3 regions of the Pseudoalteromonas sp. CNAT2-18.1 genome follow, and region 2 is predicted to be linked to each of the others. Evidence: predicted binding sites of a transcription regulator. Region 2 holds the regulator's gene; each other region holds the start of a gene.
The links. Region 2 encodes LexA, which represses DNA repair genes until DNA is damaged. Its sites were predicted from a motif close to TACTGTATNNNNATACAGTA; they were not measured.
Positions count from the first base shown of each region.

Region 1 (6,486 bases), on a different contig from region 2:
TATTAGTGAAGCTAAAGCTATTAATACCTTATTAGTCTGCTTTTTGCTTTGCTGCAAATCAACCACCCGCTTATTTATACCTAAGGTATACAAGATAAGCGCTTGGGCTTCATCGTCCACGTTGAACAGCAATGACCAATTACCTGCGATTGCGCGGTACAGGGCTCCGTAGCATAGGTTCAATGGTATCTCATTATTCACAAAGCGAGTTAGACAAAGCCTGTCCGCTTCGGTGAGTGGCCTTGTTGGCGCTTCTTTTAACAGCTGTAATGTTAACTTTGGTGCTATGTCATTAAAGCAGTGGCTTAGCAGCAGTGGCATATCTTGGCACCAGCTCTGACTCAGAGTCGCAACACTCGAAGCACCGAGGGGGTTGAGACTTTTAACCATCAAGGCACTGTGTTCGCCACTGACATGGTCGCGTTTACTACCTAGTTTGATAGTGCGATAGTTGGCCGATTGCCAAAACGCGAGCAGCGCTGCATGCGCGCCAAAGCTAGTACCAATAACCGCTACTTGCGACTGCCGTAAGTCCCCCTCAATAAAGGACAACAATAAATGACCCAACCCTTGATGGTGCAGCTCGGGCACAATGGCGATGCGCACTATGCGTGCATAACTTAATTGTCCGAGCTGTGCGTCGCCGGACATATTAATCATACTTTGCGCTAATAGATGACCCTGAGGACGGCGCTGGCCGATGGCAATTGAGCTTGATATATCCTCGTCTAATTCCCCCTCCATGCTGACAAGGGCCACGCCAATAATCTTGGCGCCATCCCGGCAGATATAAAGGTGTTGTGACGGTGCATCAAGCAGTTGCCGCAAATCGTTGGCGGACGTCTGGTAGTGAGCGAGTACCAATAAGGAAAAGCATTGCTCAAGTAAGGCGGCATCAGTCAGCAAGCTATGGGCTGGCACTTTAAGCAGCTCCACCTCGCTGTGGTCCACCCTTTGTGTGGGCATGGGTGTGCGCATATCCAGTAACAGCAGTCGGTTGATGCTTTGCTCTAGTGGATCGCCGTTAGCAAAACGTATGGGGGTAACCATATTGAAGGTGCGGTGATTCTTATAGGCTTTTTTCAAGAAGTCTAAAAATCGCAATGTATAGCCGCGACCGCTGCCTTCATAGCCGGCCATGGTGCTGGCAAAAACAACCCGAGGATAAAGAGTTAAGAGTTGCTTTAGTATCGGAATGGGTATGGTGGCCGCTTCATCAACAAACAACACGTCACATTGCGGCTGCTCACTGATTAATTTATCCGGCGGCATAAATCGTACGTTAGCCAGTTGATTGCCGTTGTCTGCATCGAGTTGTGTCTGCTCTGCTAAGTGCTTAAAAGCGCTGTCGAGGGAGCGGCGCTGAATGGCACAGAGGATGATATCTTTGTCAGGCAGTTTCGCGGCACTTATGCCAAGTGCAGCTGATTTCCCACGACCCCGATCGGCGCTGAGCACCAAAGGCCGATTGGCACGCCCTGTGGCTGTTTTGATGATCATCGCTATAGCTTGCTCTTGCTCGCTGTAGTCCTGAGAACTTGCGGTCGTGTAAGTTAGCGATTGATAAGTAAGTGCTTGGTGAGTATGCGCTGATTGACAGAGGCTAAGTGGCTTACAGTCGACTAATTGTTGCTCAAACCAGTGCCAAAACAAGCAGCTCTCGGGTTGAGGGTGGCCATAAGGCAGAATTTTATTGATACCAGGGTCGACAAAGTCGTGGGTATTTTCTGGCAGCATAACGACCATCAGGCCCCCGGCTTTAACAGTGCCAGCGGCTGCGGCTACCTTATCGGCATAAAAGCCGCTGTAGCAATCGTAGGCAACAAAGCTATGCTCTTGTCCAAGAATTTGATGCAGATGCTCCGGCCATTGGTTATCAACACAGTGGTTAGATTTACTTAAAGTGAGCCAGTCGCTGTCGGTATCCTGTTGCAAATATTGCAGTTGCTGTGTGCACCATGACGGCTCACCCCGCAGCAGCAACAGTTGCCGCCAACGCCGCTGGGTTAAGCCACTCAGTAACGAGGCTAGCTCAGATTGCTTGTAAGCGCGCATAAGCGGTGACCAACCATTTGCTACCAACATCGTCGAAGTTTACTTGTACCCGTGATTGCGGGCCAGCCCCTTCGTAGTTAAGCACGGTACCCTCACCAAACTTAGCATGGAGAACTCGCTGGCCGAGGCTAAAGCCACTGTCGGCAAACGCTGCTTGAGTCAATGAAGGGCTAAAGCGGTTAGCTTGTTGCGGCGCTGAGATTTTTGTTTTAACACGGATCTCTTCTACACAGTCTTCCGGCATTTCTCGTAGGAACCGTGACGGGCTGTGATACTTTTCTTGGCCATATAAGCGCCGGCTTTCAGCGTGGGTAATATAGAGTTTATCCATGGCTCGGGTCATGCCCACATAACATAGACGGCGCTCTTCTTCTAAGCGACCACTTTCCTCTTGGCTTTGTTGTGATGGGAACATGCCTTCCTCTACACCGACCATAAATACCAGTGGAAACTCTAAGCCTTTGGCAGAGTGCAGAGTCATCATTTGCACTGCGTCTTCGTGCTCTTCGGCTTGACCCTCTCCGGCCTCTAAAGAGGTATAGGCTAAAAAGCCTTGCAGTGGTGAGGAAAACTCTTCATCAACGGGTAATTCATATTGCTCGCAAGCGTTAATAAGCTCTTCTAAGTTTTCCACGCGAGCACGGCCTTTCTCGCCTTTTTCGGCCTGATACATGGCCATCAAACCGGTATTCTCTATGGTGTATTTTGCCTGCTCTGCGAGGGTCAACTCAGCAATACGCTGCTCCACCCCCTCAACCAACTCAATAAAGCGATTAACTGCCGTGGCGGCGCGACCAGACAAATGTTTCTGCTCTAAGATAGCCTTGGCGGCATACCATAACGGCAGCGACTCGGCTCGGGCACAGTCACGAATATGACTGAGCGTCTTATCGCCAATGCCTCGAGTTGGGGTGTTGATCACACGCTCAAAGGCGGCATCATCTTGACGGTTACTGACCAGGCGCAAATAACATAATGCATCTTTGATTTCTTGGCGCTCGAAGAAGCGCATGCCGCCATAAATACGGTACTTTAACCCCTCTTGTAACAAGGCTTCCTCTAAGACTCGAGATTGCGCATTGTTACGGTAAAGAATTGCGGTATCGGTTAGCGCATTGCCCGCATCCATCCAGGTTTTTATTTTGCCAACAATAAAGCGCGCTTCATCTAGCTCGTTAAAAGCAGCATAGATGGAAATAGGCTCGCCTTGATTGCCGTCGGTCCACAAATTTTTACCCATGCGTTCTGCGTTATTCTCAATCAGAGAGTTCGCCGCTTTCAAGATGGTGGCAGTCGAGCGGTAATTTTGTTCAAGACGAATGGTTTCGGCGTCGAAGTCGTCTAAAAAGCGTTTGATATTCTCGATACGGGCACCACGCCAGCCATAGATACTTTGATCATCATCGCCGACAATCATCATGCTGTTGGTATCGCCTGCGATCAGTGCAAGCCAGCGGTATTGAATGGTATTGGTATCTTGAAACTCATCCACCAGAATATGGGCAAAGCGTTGTTGATAATGGCGCAGCAGAGTGGGGTTTTGCTGCAGTACCTCGTAGCAGCGCAACAGTATTTCTGCAAAATCGACCAGTCCGGCGCGATCGCAAGCCTCTTGGTAAGCTGAATAGACGCGCAGCAATAGCTGCTCGTTGACATCATAGGCTTGGATGTCACCCGGGCGCAGGCCCTCATCTTTTTTGGCGCTGATATACCACGCAAGGTGTTTGGCTGGCCACTTCTTCTCATCAATATTCATGGCCTTGAGTAAGCGACGGATCATTCGCTGTTGATCATCGCTATCAAGAATTTGAAAAGACTCAGGTAGCTTGGCTTCGCGGTGATGGGCGCGCAAAATACGGTGTGCCAAGCCGTGGAATGTGCCTACCCACATGCCGCCAACGGAGCCTTGAATGGTCTGCTCGACACGAGCACGCATCTCTTTTGCGGCTTTATTGGTAAAGGTTACGGCGAAGATGCTAAAAGGCGAGGCTCCTTCAACTTGAGTAAGCCAAGCGATGCGGTGCACCAAGACTCGGGTTTTGCCCGAGCCAGCTCCTGCTAATACCAGCATATTTTGCAACGGTGCTGCTACCGCCTCGCGTTGCTTGTCGTTTAAGCCATCAAGTAATTCAGATACATCCATCGCCGCGTTCCACCTGTCATAATTGCCACCAGTATAACAAGAGTTCCAGCTTGGCTAAATAGAATACTGTTTTTATAACCAGTGCGCTGTCTCTTTGTCATTAACTATGGTGTTGCAGGCCCGAACTGGCACCTGATGGCTTTATAGCAGCTTGCTAAATACGATCTTAGTGTCGGCATCAATTTGGCTATTGGCAGTGAGTTGTAGGTACTGATATTTCGCCAACATGGCACGCATAGCGCTAAAGCACATCATGCTCTTAACTTGAATTTCTTGATGGCCCAGCGCTCTTGATATTGCAGCAGCGCCCTGGCTACCCCTTGAGAGCGATAACTGGGCACCACACCGCCAAGCCAGCTATAAAAACATTGTGGTGACAACGCAAAGCCCAGTTTAAAACCGATAATATGATGTTGCTGATAAGCTACGAGAGCAAGGAAAGGAGCCGCTGCGATTCTTCGCTCATAACGAACCAGGCTGGCACCAGTGGCAAGCTCTGGAATACGACGCTGAGCTGTTAAACACTCGGACAAACTAACCGGTTTAAGTGAGAATCTCGAGCTCATGGATATCGCTAATCTCCATATCCGCTAGCCCCTTGTACTGGTAGCTAATCGCTTGGTTATTCAGCCATACACTCTTGCAACCAGCATTATTAGCGCCTTGTACATCGGTGTCTAAGCTATCGCCGATATGGATTATTTGCTGCGGTGTGACTGCCATTGCCTGCGCTGCTTTGTGGTAAAGGTCGCTATAGGGTTTAGCACGACCGTCTGGGCCGGCCATAAACACGGCATCAAACTGGCCATGAAGGTTAAAGCGGGTGACATCGACATTGCCGTTGGTGATGGCTATCAGGCGAAAGCGTTGGCGCAAAGTGTCCAATAATGCCAGCACACTGTCGGCAACAACAATGTCACTGCGGGCCTCGGCAAACGCCCGATAGGCATGTTCAGCATGGCTGTTATCAACACCCAAGTGATTCATGGCGTGAGTAAGTGCCTGCTTACGTAGGGCGGTAACATCATGCGCTAACGCTGGCTGCTGCATTAACGCCTGCTCGCGACAGTATTGCCAAAAATCAGCTTCTTGCTCGCGCCATTGCGGCAATGTTTGTAAGTAATCATGTTGCGCCTGCAGTGCAGCCTTAATGACCGGGTGATTGTTATACAGCGTGTCATCCAAATCAAAACTGAGCACTTTGGCTTGCTCTAAAGCGCGATTGAATCGAATCATAGTTACTTCTGTTTTTTGGCTCTAGGGTGGGTATTATCATACACCTTAGCAAGGTGTTGAAAGTCCAAATGGGTATAAACCTGAGTGGCGGACAAGCTGCTGTGTCCAAGCAACTCTTGCACCGCGCGCAAATCACCACTGGACTCAAGTACATGCGAAGCAAAAGAGTGGCGTAGTTTGTGTGGATGTACCTGGGCACTAATCCCTTGTTTGACACCCCATTCCCGCATGCGCTCACGTACGTGACGAGCAGAAATGCGCAACTTGCGCTGTGATAAAAATAGCGCATCAGAGTCTTGGCCGATCAGCGCTGGGCGTATTTTTAGCCACGAGTTTAATGCGCTAATGGCTTGGCGGCCCACAGGAACAATACGCTCTTTACGGCCTTTACCTAGGACCCGAACTTCTCCGCCACGCACGTCTATATCGGTTACATTTAAGCTCACCAGTTCGCTGATCCGCAAACCACTGGAATACATCAGCTCCATCATGGCTTTATCACGAACTGCAAGGGGATCATCATCATCAATATCCAACAACTGATGCATTTGGTCTACATCTAAGTTACGAGGCAGGGGCTTATCGAACTTTGGCCCTTTTACGTACTGCGCCGGGTTGTCGTGGTGCTGGTGGTAAAGCTTCAAATAGCGAAAAAAAGCCCTCAGACAACTTAATTTCAAACTGACGGTACGTGCACTTAGGCCTCGTGCTCGCAATGACATGGCGAACCGGCGAATATCATCCGCGCTCAAGGTCAGCCAACCATCACGCTCTTCATGATAATACCGCGCCACTTCGAGAAGTTGCCGTTGATATTGTTCTAAGGTGAGTGGCGAATATTGTTTTTCAAAACGAAGATAATCGCTGTACGACTGGACAGGTGTGGCCCAAGTGTCAGCCATGGTCGAAAATGTTAGCGCCTGCGACTCGCTCATGAACTGGTAGCAAGACGCTCTTGTAATGCTTTCACAAACTCGAAGATAAAAAAGCTGTCCTGCGCGGGCTCAAAATGCAGTTCATCTTCGCTGGCAAACGCGAGCAATGCCAAGGGC
Region 1 covers NZ_JAKRFR010000012.1:32,575-39,060, reverse strand. Annotated here, with positions in the region: gene MHM94_RS18360 (GNAT family N-acetyltransferase) at 1-2,055, opposite strand, end outside; gene uvrD (DNA helicase II) at 2,033-4,198, opposite strand; gene MHM94_RS18350 (GNAT family N-acetyltransferase) at 4,450-4,764, opposite strand; gene MHM94_RS18345 (HAD-IA family hydrolase) at 4,742-5,434, opposite strand; gene xerC (tyrosine recombinase XerC) at 5,437-6,369, opposite strand; gene MHM94_RS18335 (DUF484 family protein) at 6,366-6,486, opposite strand, start outside.
Region 1: uvrD (DNA helicase II) is a predicted target of LexA. The motif match lies at 4,263-4,282, and genes of this name have one in related genera.

Region 2 (6,486 bases):
TAATCCTTAAATAGCAACGCGGGTAAAGGTTTTAATTCGGTGTTCAGTGGCTAATGTATCGACATAGTTGAGTACATGCTCTGGAAAGGTTAAGCCTTTGACCACAGTGAGGTTGCGCAGAAAAGGAAACAACGCCACATCGGCCCAAGTAATATGTTCTGGGGTTTGCAGCCATGTTAACTCACTCAATGCGTGCTCCATCGTGGCGATGTCAGCGTCGCTATTGGCTAACACGCTATCGAAAGATTCGCCCAGGCGCTGCTCTTTCTTCTCGCGAAAATAGCTGATAGCGGTATCAATAGCGTATTCCGGCAGGGCCAGTTGCGGCCAACGCACAAAGGTCAGCCGTAAAAAGGTTTCAAGATGCTTTTCAACCCACTGCTGGGCTTGACTAAAGTGCTCTCCCTGTGACAGCTCCTTGTTGGCAAGAGTACAGAAATACTCGGCAATATCTAAGCTTTCGGCCATCGCGGTATCATCATCTTTGACCAAAATAGGCACTATTTTTTTACCCACTAACTGGTTGGGCGTGGCCTCGTCATCGTTGAGTAGGAAGCGCACATCCACCTCTAGCCCCAAGGCGCGTGCAACCAGTAATGACTTTATACAATAGGGGCAATGTTCAAATATAAACAGCTTCATAAAAAATACCTCAGAGCTTGCGAATTACTACCTTTTGGCCTTAGCTGTAACTAAACAATAGTTGCCGGACGAAAGCAAACTTTCGCCATTAGATCATCATGCAATATGAATCCGTTTACGAATTTTGGTTTACTCACAGCAGTCCACAGGATTGGTTTAAAAAAAGCGCCGACTTTGACGCCACAGTAAAAAAGCAATTTTTACCTACTTACGAGGCAGCGCGCCAAGGCGAGCTTTATTCTTGGCGAAAATCTGCTCGAGGCGCGTTATGTGAAATTATAGTGCTGGATCAGTTTCCTCGTAATATGTTCCGCGATACGGCCCAAGCGTTTGCAACCGATGCACTGGCTTTATGTTTGGCGCAGAATGCGGTGGAGAAAAAGTTTGCTTTAGAACTTGATGATACCGAGCGTAGTTTCTTATACATGCCCTATATGCACAGTGAGAGCCAGGCGATTCATGTGGTGGCAGAGCAGCTTTTTCGGCCCTTAAGTAACTATAAATATGAACTGGCTCACAAAGAAATCATTGACCGTTTTGGGCGTTATCCACATCGTAATGATATTCTCGGTCGGCAATCGAGCGACGCTGAGCAGGCGTTTTTGAATCAGCCTGGTAGCCGCTTTTAGTTAAGGGCTTTGTGCCCAGCGCTTCGCTTGTTCACGTTGTTCATAACGAAAGGATTTAACCTCTGCATGAATAAAGTGTGCGCCAAGGTGCTTGGCAAAGTCACCAAGCAACGAATTGGTGGCAATGGCTACTTTATTCACCTTTTGATGATGGTCGCGCACAAATTGCAGATGAGAGAGTAACGCGGCAAATGAGTCCCACCCCGGAAAGTGTTCAGTAGCAATAATGAGAGCATGTAGCTTTGCATGCTGTTCAATATAAGGGTCGATAATACGCACGGCTGCTGCAAAGTCTTCTGCTGTCAGCTGGCCTTGTGGTTCGAGTAGGGCGGTATTGTGTGTTTCGTTTATAGTGATATTGAGCATATATCCTCGCCAACGAGTTCATTGGATGCTCTATCAATATAGAATATTTACTTACAAGCGGTTGGTTATTGGTGCAAGGTTGTAGGTAGTGCGCTGAGGTTTAAAGTTTCACCTACGCAGCTTTGCAGCAAACTCTGAACTTGGTCTTTTTCGTTTTGCGAGTAGCGAAGGTCATATTTGCTCATGATGTAATTAAAGCGCTGAATGTACTGACAGCGGTAATCTTGATGCGGCGGCAACCATTGCCAAGGGCCTTTTGCGCCTTTGCTACGATTTAGGCCATCATCAACAGCAAGCAAATTCTCCATATCGTTGGCAAATTGTGCCTTTTGCGAACGACTCCAAGTGGCAGCACCGTGTTCATAGGCAAATTTAAGCGGCACAATATGGTCTATATCTAAGTCATCGTCATTGCGTAGTATCTGCCCCGAATAAGGGTCATGCCACTGGCCGCTGGTGACGGTGCAGCGCGCTTGAGTGGTGTAGCTTACATCACTGTGTGATTGGGCAATCAGCACTTCAGCACGGGCGTCTTGGCAGTCGTGATCGGTGTCTAACCAATGTGGCCAGTTATCCCGATGATAACTATTTTCTGATGTTTGTTTAGTGTAGTTCTTTGGTAAACGTCCACCGTCTGCTAGACAGCTTTCTAAGTTCGCATAGGGGGTAAAAGATTGAGTGCGTTGATAATGAGCCGAATCTTCAGGGTGACAAAGGCCGCTGCGCGACATCTTGACCGTATCGGCTTTGCACGCACCTATCGTCAGTGCCGAAATAAGTAAAAGGAACGCTGAAAATACACCTTGGCGAGTCATCTAACTGCTTAATAACATGACTAAAACAGCGCTACTTTAAAGCATTGTCGCGCATTCGTCACCTATCACTTTATGAGTATGAGGTGAGGTTGCATATGAACAAAAGCGAAGTTGCATTAATTAAGGTTGCAACGGTCAGCAAATTCCCTGATTTTATTTGCGATTTTCATTTAACTGTATATACTCACAGTTAAATGTACTGTATGGAAACCCAGTTGTATGCGCCCATTAACTAAACGCCAATCGCAAATTCTTGAGCTGATTAAAGTCTTTATTAAAGATACCGGCATGCCGCCGACGCGTGCAGAAATTGCACAAACACTGGGGTTTCGCAGTGCTAACGCCGCAGAAGAACATCTTAAGGCGTTGGCTAAGAAAGGCGTAATCAAAATGAAGCCTGGCGCGAGTCGAGGTATTCAATTGGTCGAGGAAGAAGAACCCGAACAATTGGGCCTGCCTTTAATTGGCCGCGTTGCTGCGGGCGAGCCCATTCTTGCCCAACAGCATATAGAGAGTCACTGCCAGATAGACCCACTGTTGTTCAAGCCTGCTGCAGATTATTTGCTGCGCGTAAATGGCATGAGTATGAAAGATATCGGCATTATGGATGGTGACTTATTAGCGGTACATCGCACTCAAGTGGCTGAAAACGGCCAAGTGGTGGTCGCGCGGGTTGATGAAGATGTCACCGTGAAGCGCTTAGAAAAAGCTGGGCGTAAGGTTCTGCTGCATGCAGAGAATGAAGAATTCACACCTATTGAAGTCGATTTAGAGAACGAATCCTTTAATATTGAAGGCTTAGCTGTAGGTGTGATCCGAAACGCCGACTGGATGTAATTAAATTTACTTATTTTGCCTCTAATAGGTCTGTTATTAGGGGCTTTCCCCATGTTCCCTCCTTAGCCACAGTGCTTTCTAACAGCTTGAATCTACCTGTTAATTTATTAATAAAACGTAAACAAAAATAGTGTATTAACTTGCTATTAGCTCAATCTTTGACTAATTGGTTATATTACAGGCTTTGCTGGTCGGTTTTTCAACAGTTTATTTAGGGTCAAAGTTGTCGACTGGTAAAAGCATAATAATAACGAAGATTGGGTATTAAGCTGTAACCGCCTCTTCCTTGCATTGCGCAACAATAAGGAGATGGTACACATGAAGAAGCTGAGCTCCCTCATGTTGCTATGTCTGTTATTCCCTCAATTGGTGTCCGCGAATAGCAAGTACAACTTGCGCCAAGGGGTAACTGACATTAGCGAAAATGTTTACCAACTACACATGACCATATTTATTATATGCTGTGTGATTGGTGTGGTTGTTTTCGCGGTGATGTTTTGGGCGCTGCTCAAACACCGCAAGTCAAAAGGGGTCACCCCCGCTACCTTTCATGAAAGCACCAAAGTAGAAATACTTTGGACAGCGATTCCATTTGTTATTCTTATAGCTATGGCTGTTCCGGCCACCAAAACCCTGATTGCTATGGAGGATACAACAAAGGCCGATATCACCATTAAGGTGACTGGTTCACAATGGAAATGGCACTACGAGTATATGGGTCACGATGTGGGCTTCTACTCACTGCTGTCAACGCCTCAAGAGCAAATCAAAAATGCGCAAAATAAGGGCGACAATTACCTCCTCGAAGTAGATAAACCCTTGGTTATTCCCACTAATCAAAAAGTACGTTTTTTAATGACCTCAGATGACGTCATTCACTCTTGGTGGGTGCCCGATTTTGCAGTAAAGAAAGACGCTAACCCTGGGTTTATCAACGAAGCTTGGACACGCGTAAACGAACCGGGTACGTATCGCGGCCAGTGCGCCGAGTTATGCGGTAAAGACCACGGCTTTATGCCGGTGGTCGTAGAAGCAAAACCCCCTGAAGAGTTTGACGCTTGGCTGGCAGAGCAGAAACAAGCGAAGCAAGCTCAGGCGCAGGCCGATGCTGAGCTGCTAGAACAAATCCTCTCTGAAGATGAGCTAATGGCATCGGGCGAGCAAGTGTACATCACGCGCTGTGCAGCTTGTCATCAGCCTACGGGGCTCGGTTTACCTGGAGTCTTCCCCGCCATTAAAGGCAGTCCAATAGCCACCGGCGATATTAACGACCATATCGATATTGTGGTGCACGGTAAGCCAGGGACTGCGATGCAGGCATTTGTCGGTCAACTTACGCTTAAAGAGTTGGCTGCGGTGGTTACTTACCAACGCAATGCCTTTGGTAATGAAACCGGTGACATCGTTCAACCAAGCGTGATTCAGGCCTATATTGATGGGGAGGAACAATGAGTACAGCAGCTGCAACACATGAACATCACGGGCCTGCAACCGGAATAAAACGCTGGCTTTTTACTACTAACCACAAAGACATCGGCACCTTGTACTTATTATTTTCGTTGTTGATGTTTTTAACCGGTGGCGCCATGGCAATGGTGATCCGAGCCGAGCTATTCCAACCAGGACTTCAGCTGGTTGACCCTCATTTTTTCAACCAAATGACCACAGTACATGGTTTGATTATGGTCTTCGGCGCCGTGATGCCTGCCTTTACGGGCTTAGCTAACTGGATGATCCCCATGATGATTGGCGCGCCAGATATGGCTTTGCCGCGAATGAATAACTGGAGCTTTTGGATTCTGCCATTCGCTTTTGCCATCCTATTGCTGTCGCTGTTTATGGAAGGCGGCGGTCCGGCCTTTGGGTGGACCTTCTATGCGCCCTTATCGACCACCTACAGCAACGACAATACTGCCCTGTTTGTATTTGCCATTCACATTATGGGGATAAGCTCCATCATGGGGGCCATTAATGTCATTGTCACCATCGTTAATATGCGTGCTCCAGGGATGAAGTGGATGAAATTACCGCTATTTGTGTGGACCTGGTTGATCACTGCGTTTTTATTAATTGCAGTGATGCCGGTGTTGGCGGGTGCGGTGACCATGGTGCTCACTGATAAGTATTTTGGCACTGATTTCTTCAATGCCGCCGGTGGTGGCGACCCTGTGATGTTCCAGCATATCTTTTGGTTCTTTGGTCACCCGGAAGTGTACATTATGATTTTGCCAGCGTTTGGCATTATCTCCACCATAGTTCCTACCTTTTCACGCAAAAAACTGTTCGGCTATTCGTCCATGGTATATGCCACGGCCTCCATCGCCTTGCTGTCTTTTGTGGTGTGGGCCCACCATATGTTTACCACTGGTATGCCATTGGCCGGGGAATTGTTCTTTATGTACTCGACCATGTTGATATCGGTGCCAACGGGAGTAAAAGTATTTAACTGGGTAGCCACTATGTGGCGCGGTGCCATCAGCTTTGAAATACCAATGATGTTTGCTATAGCCTTTATTGTGTTGTTTACCCTCGGGGGCTTCTCAGGATTGATGTTGGCAATTACCCCAGTGGATTTCCAGTACCATGACACCTACTTCGTGGTGGCGCACTTCCATTATGTTTTAGTGACCGGGGCGGTGTTCTCGATTATGGCCGCTGCTTATTACTGGCTGCCAAAATGGACTGGGCACATGTATAGCACCACGTTAGCGAAATGGCATTTCTGGCTGTCGTTAGTCAGCGTTAATGTGCTGTTCTTCCCCATGCATTTTGTAGGTTTGGCGGGTATGCCACGACGTATTCCAGACTATGCGCTGCAGTTTGCTGATTTTAACGCCATTATCAGTATTGGTGGTTTCGCCTTTGGACTCTCTCAACTGCTGTTCGTTGCCGTGGTGTTCAAGTGCATCAAGGCTGGAGAGCAAGCACCAGCGAAAGTGTGGGATAGCGCAGAAGGCTTGGAGTGGGAGGTAGCATCTCCGGCACCCTACCACACCTTTGAAACGCCACCTAAGGTGCAGTAATGAACCACGCACCGTTATTAAAGAAACTAGTCATCAGCGTCATCGGCATGTTTGCGTTCGCCTTTGCCTTGGTGCCGCTTTACGACGTGTTCTGCGAAGTAACAGGGCTTAATGGTAAGCCCTCACTCGAACAGGCGCAGCAAAGCGAGCATGTGGATGACTCTCGCGAAGTGA
Region 2 covers NZ_JAKRFR010000005.1:434,537-441,022, reverse strand. Annotated here, with positions in the region: gene grxB (glutaredoxin 2) at 7-642, opposite strand; gene MHM94_RS13660 (DUF924 family protein) at 741-1,271, shown strand; gene MHM94_RS13655 (STAS/SEC14 domain-containing protein) at 1,272-1,637, opposite strand; gene MHM94_RS13650 (HNH endonuclease family protein) at 1,703-2,452, opposite strand; gene lexA (transcriptional repressor LexA) at 2,672-3,289, shown strand; gene coxB (cytochrome c oxidase subunit II) at 3,608-4,741, shown strand; gene ctaD (cytochrome c oxidase subunit I) at 4,738-6,312, shown strand; gene MHM94_RS13630 (cytochrome c oxidase assembly protein) at 6,312-6,486, shown strand, end outside.

Region 3 (6,486 bases), on a different contig from region 2:
TTGGCTAAAAAGGCTTGCTTTGTCTCCGCCGCAGCTTCGGCTTTCTCTTTCGCTTTTACAAGCGCTTGCTCCATTTGTTGGCGCTCACTGATATCGACCAATACGCCTGCAATGAAAAGCTCTTCTCCTTCGGTATGCTCAAATGTTCCCTTATCAATCACCCATTTACGGCTGCCATCGCGACACTGTATTTGGTATTCAAAAGAGTAGTGTTTTTTTCCTTGTGCAAGTGCGCTGTATATTTGCTCGCGCACATAGTCGCTATGCTGCGCAGAGATAAGCATGTCAAAGTTAACACTGCCGTCGATAAACTGCTGGTCATCATAGCCGGTTAATTGTTTCACGATGGGGCTAATGTAGAGCATGCTCCAATGCTTATCTAAACGGCAGCGAAAAGCCACGCCGGGCATATTAGTTAACAAAGTGCGATAATGACGCTCTTGTTGGGCAAGCTGATTTTGCATCGCCTTTTGTGCGCTCAAGTCAGTAATAAAACCTACAAACATGCGCTTTTGTCCGGGAATAGCGACTTCACCAACCCCCAAACGAATGGGGATCAGCGCGCCATTTTTATGTTCGGCGTTGACCTCACGTCCGGAACCAATAATGTTTTTAATGCCGGTACTTTGGTAGGCACTTAAGTAATTATCATGTTGGTTAGCGATTTCTTGTGGCATCAGCATTTTTACGTTTTCGCCAATCACTTCATCGCGATGATACCCGAGTATACGTTCGGCTCCGGCGTTGAAGCTCAGTACTTGGCCTTTCGCGCTAATGGTAATAATGCCATCGACGGCGGTATTGAGGACCGCTTCAAGGCGTGATTGAGTGATAAGTTGTTGCTGAAGGGCCAAGCGATAGCGCATCACACTGTGCAATAAAGCAATGAGACCACTGAGCAAGAGGCTTACAATAGCGATACTCAGAGCGAGATCGGTTACATGGCTATTATCGGTGAGCTCACTGTACACCGGGGATTGGGCCACAAATCGTGCCGCTTGCATCCCGGTATAATGCATGCCAGAGACTGCGCAGCCCATAACAATGGCGCTGAGAATACGATAACCGGTTTGCCCTAAAGTGCTGCGCCCTGTGGGTTGTAAATATAAATGAGCGGCCAGGCCGAGCCATGCGAGAATAACCGCCACTAATACAGAGACAACAAACCAAAGTGGGTCATAGCCTAGCATCGGCCCTAGGCGCATCGCGGCCATGCCCGTGTAATGCATAATCCCTATGCCGGCGCCCAACAGCAGGGCACTGAGCGCAAGCTTGGCTCGAGATGGATTGTTCGTACTGAGTAAATGGAACCCTAAGGCAGTGGCTAAAAAGACAGGGATGAATGATACCACCGTCACTGTGAAATCATAGTCGACGCTGACGCATAGGCTAAATGCCAGCATTCCGATAAAGTGCATGCTCCACACGCCAGCGGCAAAAGCGGCGGCACTTGCTGGCAGTGCCATGCGATAAAATGGGGTGTGGCGTTGTTGTTGAGCAAATTCCCTTAATTGCAGCGCAAAGAAAGATGCAAAAATAGCAACAGTGACCGAAAGTAACACTAAGGCCCAATCATAGCTGCCATTAACCAGCAATTCGGGAGCAGGGTCGGTGATAAAAAATTGAGAAAGCATAAAGTACTTCGATACTCCAACAACGGATGCCAAGTGGCAATCACAGCCTAGCACAGTGAAAAACCACGTGTCGCGCACAAAATTGAAAGCGCCCTGTATCTTACAATGACACTGATTGTTCTATCAGCGCAGCGTCGGCTGAGTTTAGTTATTTATGAGTGCGCTGCAAGCTTACCCAAGGGCGTAATTACGGTATCATATTAGTAGCGGTGCAAAGGGTGTACTTAATGTTAGCACATTGTTTGGCAAACCCTTTTAGTTCAAGTAATTACAACAAAGGTTTAATATGAGTAGGCAATATGATGTGCACTACAGCCGTCGACGAACGCTCGCTTTGGTGGTCAAAAATCAGCAAGTGAGTGTGAAAGCGCCTTATGAGGCATGTCGTGATTTCATTGCAGACTTCGTTGAGAGCAAACAGGCGTGGATAAACAAACAATTACATAAGCAATCTGATATTGAAGCGGCAAGGTATAACCCTTGGCTACATCGTCGCATTATGTTTTTCGGTGAATTACGTGCAATAGAGGTAAGCGAGAGCCCACTTGAGCAGACAGATAACCAATCGATAAACATCGTAATCAGTAAGCGAGTGAAGCATCGCCAGCGCTATTTTAATCAACAGCTATTGGCACTGATGCACGATGAATTATCTGATCACTTATCGGCCCGCATAATGCGGTGGCAAAAGGTGATGAATATCGCCGCTAACGGCATTAGTGTTAAAGTGTACAAGCGTCGTTGGGGCAGTTGCGATTCGCGCGGTGAGTTATGTTTTAATACCTTGTTGGCAGGAGCTCCGCATTGGGTTATTGACTATGTCATTGTTCACGAGCTGGCGCACCGTGTACATATGGATCACAGCCATCAATTTTGGGCACTGGTTAATGGCTACTACGAGCATACCGACCAAGCGCGATTATGGCTTAAAGAGAATGCACATCTGTTGGATTTTGTACGATAGAAAAGTGGTGGAGGGAGCTGGATTCGAACCAGCGAAGGCAATGCCGTCAGATTTACAGTCTGATCCCTTTGGCCGCTCGGGAACCCCTCCAATAGAATGATGTGTGTTGTTAAGTGGTGGAGGGAGCTGGATTCGAACCAGCGAAGGCAATGCCGTCAGATTTACAGTCTGATCCCTTTGGCCGCTCGGGAACCCCTCCTAAACAACGGCGGCGATAATAGCAAACTCAGAGTCCAAGTAAAGAAAAAAACTAAAGAAAGCTGAAAAAAGGCCGATAACTGCTTAGAAGTAATTCAGGTTGAATAAAGTTTATGCAAGTTAAGCCCGTCATTCGTAACGAACTACAAATGGACTCGCAATTATGTCGCAGTGTCCATGAGGCCCGTCGTGGAGACTTTGCTTGGCTGTTAGCATCATTATCAGCAGATGCACTCGATTTTGCCCAGTTTCACCTTCCCAAATCGGAACTAGAATCTCACCAAGTGGATGAGCAGCAGTTGCGATTGCAGTTGGGCGCTGCGCCTTCTAAACCAACGGCATTACCGGATTACCACATAGATAGAGCTCAGCATGACAGGGCATTATTGGCGCAAAGCTCAATGACAACTCTGCGCTTAAAAGAGTGTCTAACCCCCGAGCCTTTGGCAGTGCGAGACGACAAAACTTATGTTCCACTACCTATAATTGATAATTGCGATCCGAGCGTACAGGCAAAACATCATCGCCAATATGAGCCACTGAACGAGCCGCAAATGGATAGTGCAGCCTTTTACGATCAACTTGTGGATATAAATAAGTCCTCGTCTTTAGCACACGCGTAGTGGCCTGCGTATAATAGCGTTTGGCCAGTCAGAGCGCGCTAATCAGGATGCAATAGCAGGTGCGAGCCAAGGGGTTCTTGTACTAATTAAGCGAATACCTAAAGCTGTCACCGGGCGGCGGCATCACATCAAGGCATACAGCACTTTTTGAATTTATTGCCACTTAAGCATGGGCAGGGATCGTTGCGTTTAAGCTTTACATCAGCGGCTTCAAACAACTGCCCGCTGTCGTATTTCCACTGGTGGTGCTGTTGAATGAACTGTGAGCGTTCATGAATACAGTGAAGGGTATCGGCAATGATGTAAAAAGCCTTAAATTCAACATAGGCCAAAGCATCGCCAGGCTCATAATCCATTATGTGTAAGCGTACAAAATGCGCAGCTTGGGCAAATTCAGCCACTTCCTCTCTGGGGTTTTGTTCTAGGGCTTTCTCTGAGCAGGTAAAACATAAGTAATCAATAGCTTGTTCACAAAATGCACTATAACGAGAGCGCATCAGGCTCTGGGCGTCGGGGGCATCAATAGCTCTACTTACAAACCGGCCGCAGCAATCAGCAAAAGGCTGCGGCAATCCACAATGGCACATCGCATTTTCTAACTACAAGGAATCACGCCACTATATTAGCAGACTTGTAACTGCGAGGGCACAGTTGTTTGTTCGCTGGCGTTATGCTCGGTAGTGAAACAGTAAAGCTGTGCTTTAGCTTGGTGGGTATTAAGTTGTAAGGCTTCGAGTTGTTGCTGTTTTAAAATATCCGTCCAGGTGATCACCGCCGCAAAACGGCCATTTTGCAGCGCACAATTAAGCATGTATTCCATATCAACAACATGTTTAGCCCGAATTACCAGCAATTTATTCGTGTCGATAGAGCACGCGTCCAATAGGTGGCGGCTAGGTACATTGTCAGGGGCGACTAATAGCGTCCAGCCATTATTTTGATTGTAACGATGAACGATTTTAAGCATCTCAAATGTTGCAGAGATCTCATCCTCAGTTTTTACGATATTAATCACATTAGGGTTATCTTGCTGATAGCTTTTAACATGACGAACACTTGCTGTATGTAACATAATTGCCTCGCTGTGGATTTTGTGAACCATATACAGTGTTTTATACAGTGTATGTATACAGTAGTTTATACAGTTATTCAGTGCAAGTTTTTTTTGTTTCTTTTTTAAACGTCTTGTTCGTTGCTTTAAACGCTTAGCGATACCGAAGAAGCTAAAGCTTTATTTCAGTGCCAACATTGCTGTGTAAACATGCGGTCATTTGTCCGCATTTATGCTAGTATCCGCCGCTTCTATTTTACGTATCACTGTTTACTCCTATGTTCGAAAGACTGTTCAAAATAAAATCGCATGGAAGCTCCGTTAAACGCGAGGTTATCGCAGGACTCACGACCTTTATCACCATGGTGTACATCGTGTTTGTCAACCCAGCAATGCTAGCAGAGGCGGGAATGGACCAAGGGGCAGCATTTGTAGCGACCTGTATTGCTGCTGCTATCGGTTGCTTCATTATGGGTTTTTGGGCGAATTATCCGTTGGCATTAGCGCCAGGCATGGGCTTGAATGCATTTTTTACCTACGGCGTAGTATTAGGCATGGGTTACACCTGGCAGGCGGCTTTAGCGGCGGTATTTATGTCGGGGTGTATCTTTTTAGCGTTGAGCCTATTTAAGGTCAGAGAGTGGATAATCAATGCCATTCCACTGGTACTTAAGCGCGCTATCGCCACGGGGATTGGCGCTTTTCTGGCGCTTATTGCACTGAAAAACGCGGGTATTGTTGTTGCCAGTCCAGCCACGCTCGTACAGATGGGTGATATTACCAGCAGTGGGCCTTTGCTCGCTATCCTGAGCTTTTTCGTAATAGCGGCGCTGTTGTATCGTGATATCAAAAGCGGCGTATTGATCAGTATCATGTTGGTAACAGGCATTGCGTTATCTCTGGGGCTGGTTGAATATCAAGGGGTGATCTCAGCGCCACCGTCCATCGCTCCTACCTTTATGCAATTAGATTTTGCCTCGGCGCTAGAGTTGTCCATGCTCAGTGTCATTTTCGCATTCTTGTTTGTGGATTTGTTCGACACCTCAGGCACCTTAGTGGCGGTAACGCAAAAAGCTGGCTTAGCCGATGAGCAAGGGCGTATGCCACGTTTGGGTCGAGCACTGAGTGCCGATAGTACGGCGACAATTGCAGGCTCTATGCTTGGCACCTCTACGACTACTTCCTACATCGAGTCGGTATCCGGTGTGTCAGTGGGTGGGCGTACAGGCTTAACAGCTGTGGTGGTGGGCTGTTGCTTCCTACTGATGATGTTTTTTGCTCCTTTGGCAGCCATGGTTCCAGCTTATGCAACAGCGGGTGCGATTTTGTATGTCTCGGTGCTCATGCTGCAAAACCTTAAGCTGGTTGATTGGGATGATATGACAGATGCGATTCCAGTTGCCGTGGTGCTGTTGATGACGCCGTTAACTTTTTCCATTGCCCACGGCATTGCCCTTGGCTTTATCGCCTATACGGCGGTGAAATTAGTGTGTAATAAGGGGGCGGAGATTAGCTTGAGTGTGTGGATTCTAACAGTACTATTTTTGCTTAAGTTCATGTTTTTATCTTAGTAAGCAAGGTCATATATAACAGCTAAAAAGGCACAGCTATGACGCTGTGCCTTTATTTTTTGTATGAGCCAACGAGCTTCAAAAAACCAGCCTCTATTGTCAATTGTCGCTCCTTGACGTCGCACTTCGTAGTTGTACTTCAGCACACTCAGATCATGGCTAGCCCTGCGTACCGGCGCAGCATTATGGAGAGTTTGGTTTGGGTGTTCGCACACACAGCTGGATGGTATGTATGGCTCAATGATTGAAGGTAGTGGGCAGATTTTACGTAAGGTATTTACCCTGCATGGCCCGGTACAGGCAGCAGATAGGCGATGTTTGATATCGGCCTATCTGTTATAGCTTGATTTACGCTGTTACCACTTTTTCTTTGGCGCGAATAACACATCCAAATCGTCTTTTTCTTCCTCTTCACGTTTTTTACGGGCGGAGGCGTTAGAGGCTT
Region 3 covers NZ_JAKRFR010000006.1:64,634-71,119, reverse strand. Annotated here, with positions in the region: gene MHM94_RS14035 (MHYT domain-containing protein) at 1-1,634, opposite strand, end outside; gene MHM94_RS14030 (YgjP-like metallopeptidase domain-containing protein) at 1,921-2,598, shown strand; tRNA gene MHM94_RS14025 (tRNA-Tyr) at 2,604-2,688, opposite strand; tRNA gene MHM94_RS14020 (tRNA-Tyr) at 2,713-2,797, opposite strand; gene MHM94_RS14015 (VC2046/SO_2500 family protein) at 2,910-3,419, shown strand; gene MHM94_RS14010 (YchJ family metal-binding protein) at 3,548-3,916, opposite strand; gene MHM94_RS14005 (SulA-like leucine-rich domain-containing protein) at 4,042-4,491, opposite strand; gene MHM94_RS14000 (NCS2 family permease) at 4,749-6,041, shown strand; gene MHM94_RS13995 (hypothetical protein) at 6,398-6,486, opposite strand, start outside.
Region 3: MHM94_RS14005 (SulA-like leucine-rich domain-containing protein) is a predicted target of LexA. The motif match lies at 4,535-4,554, and genes of this name have one in related genera.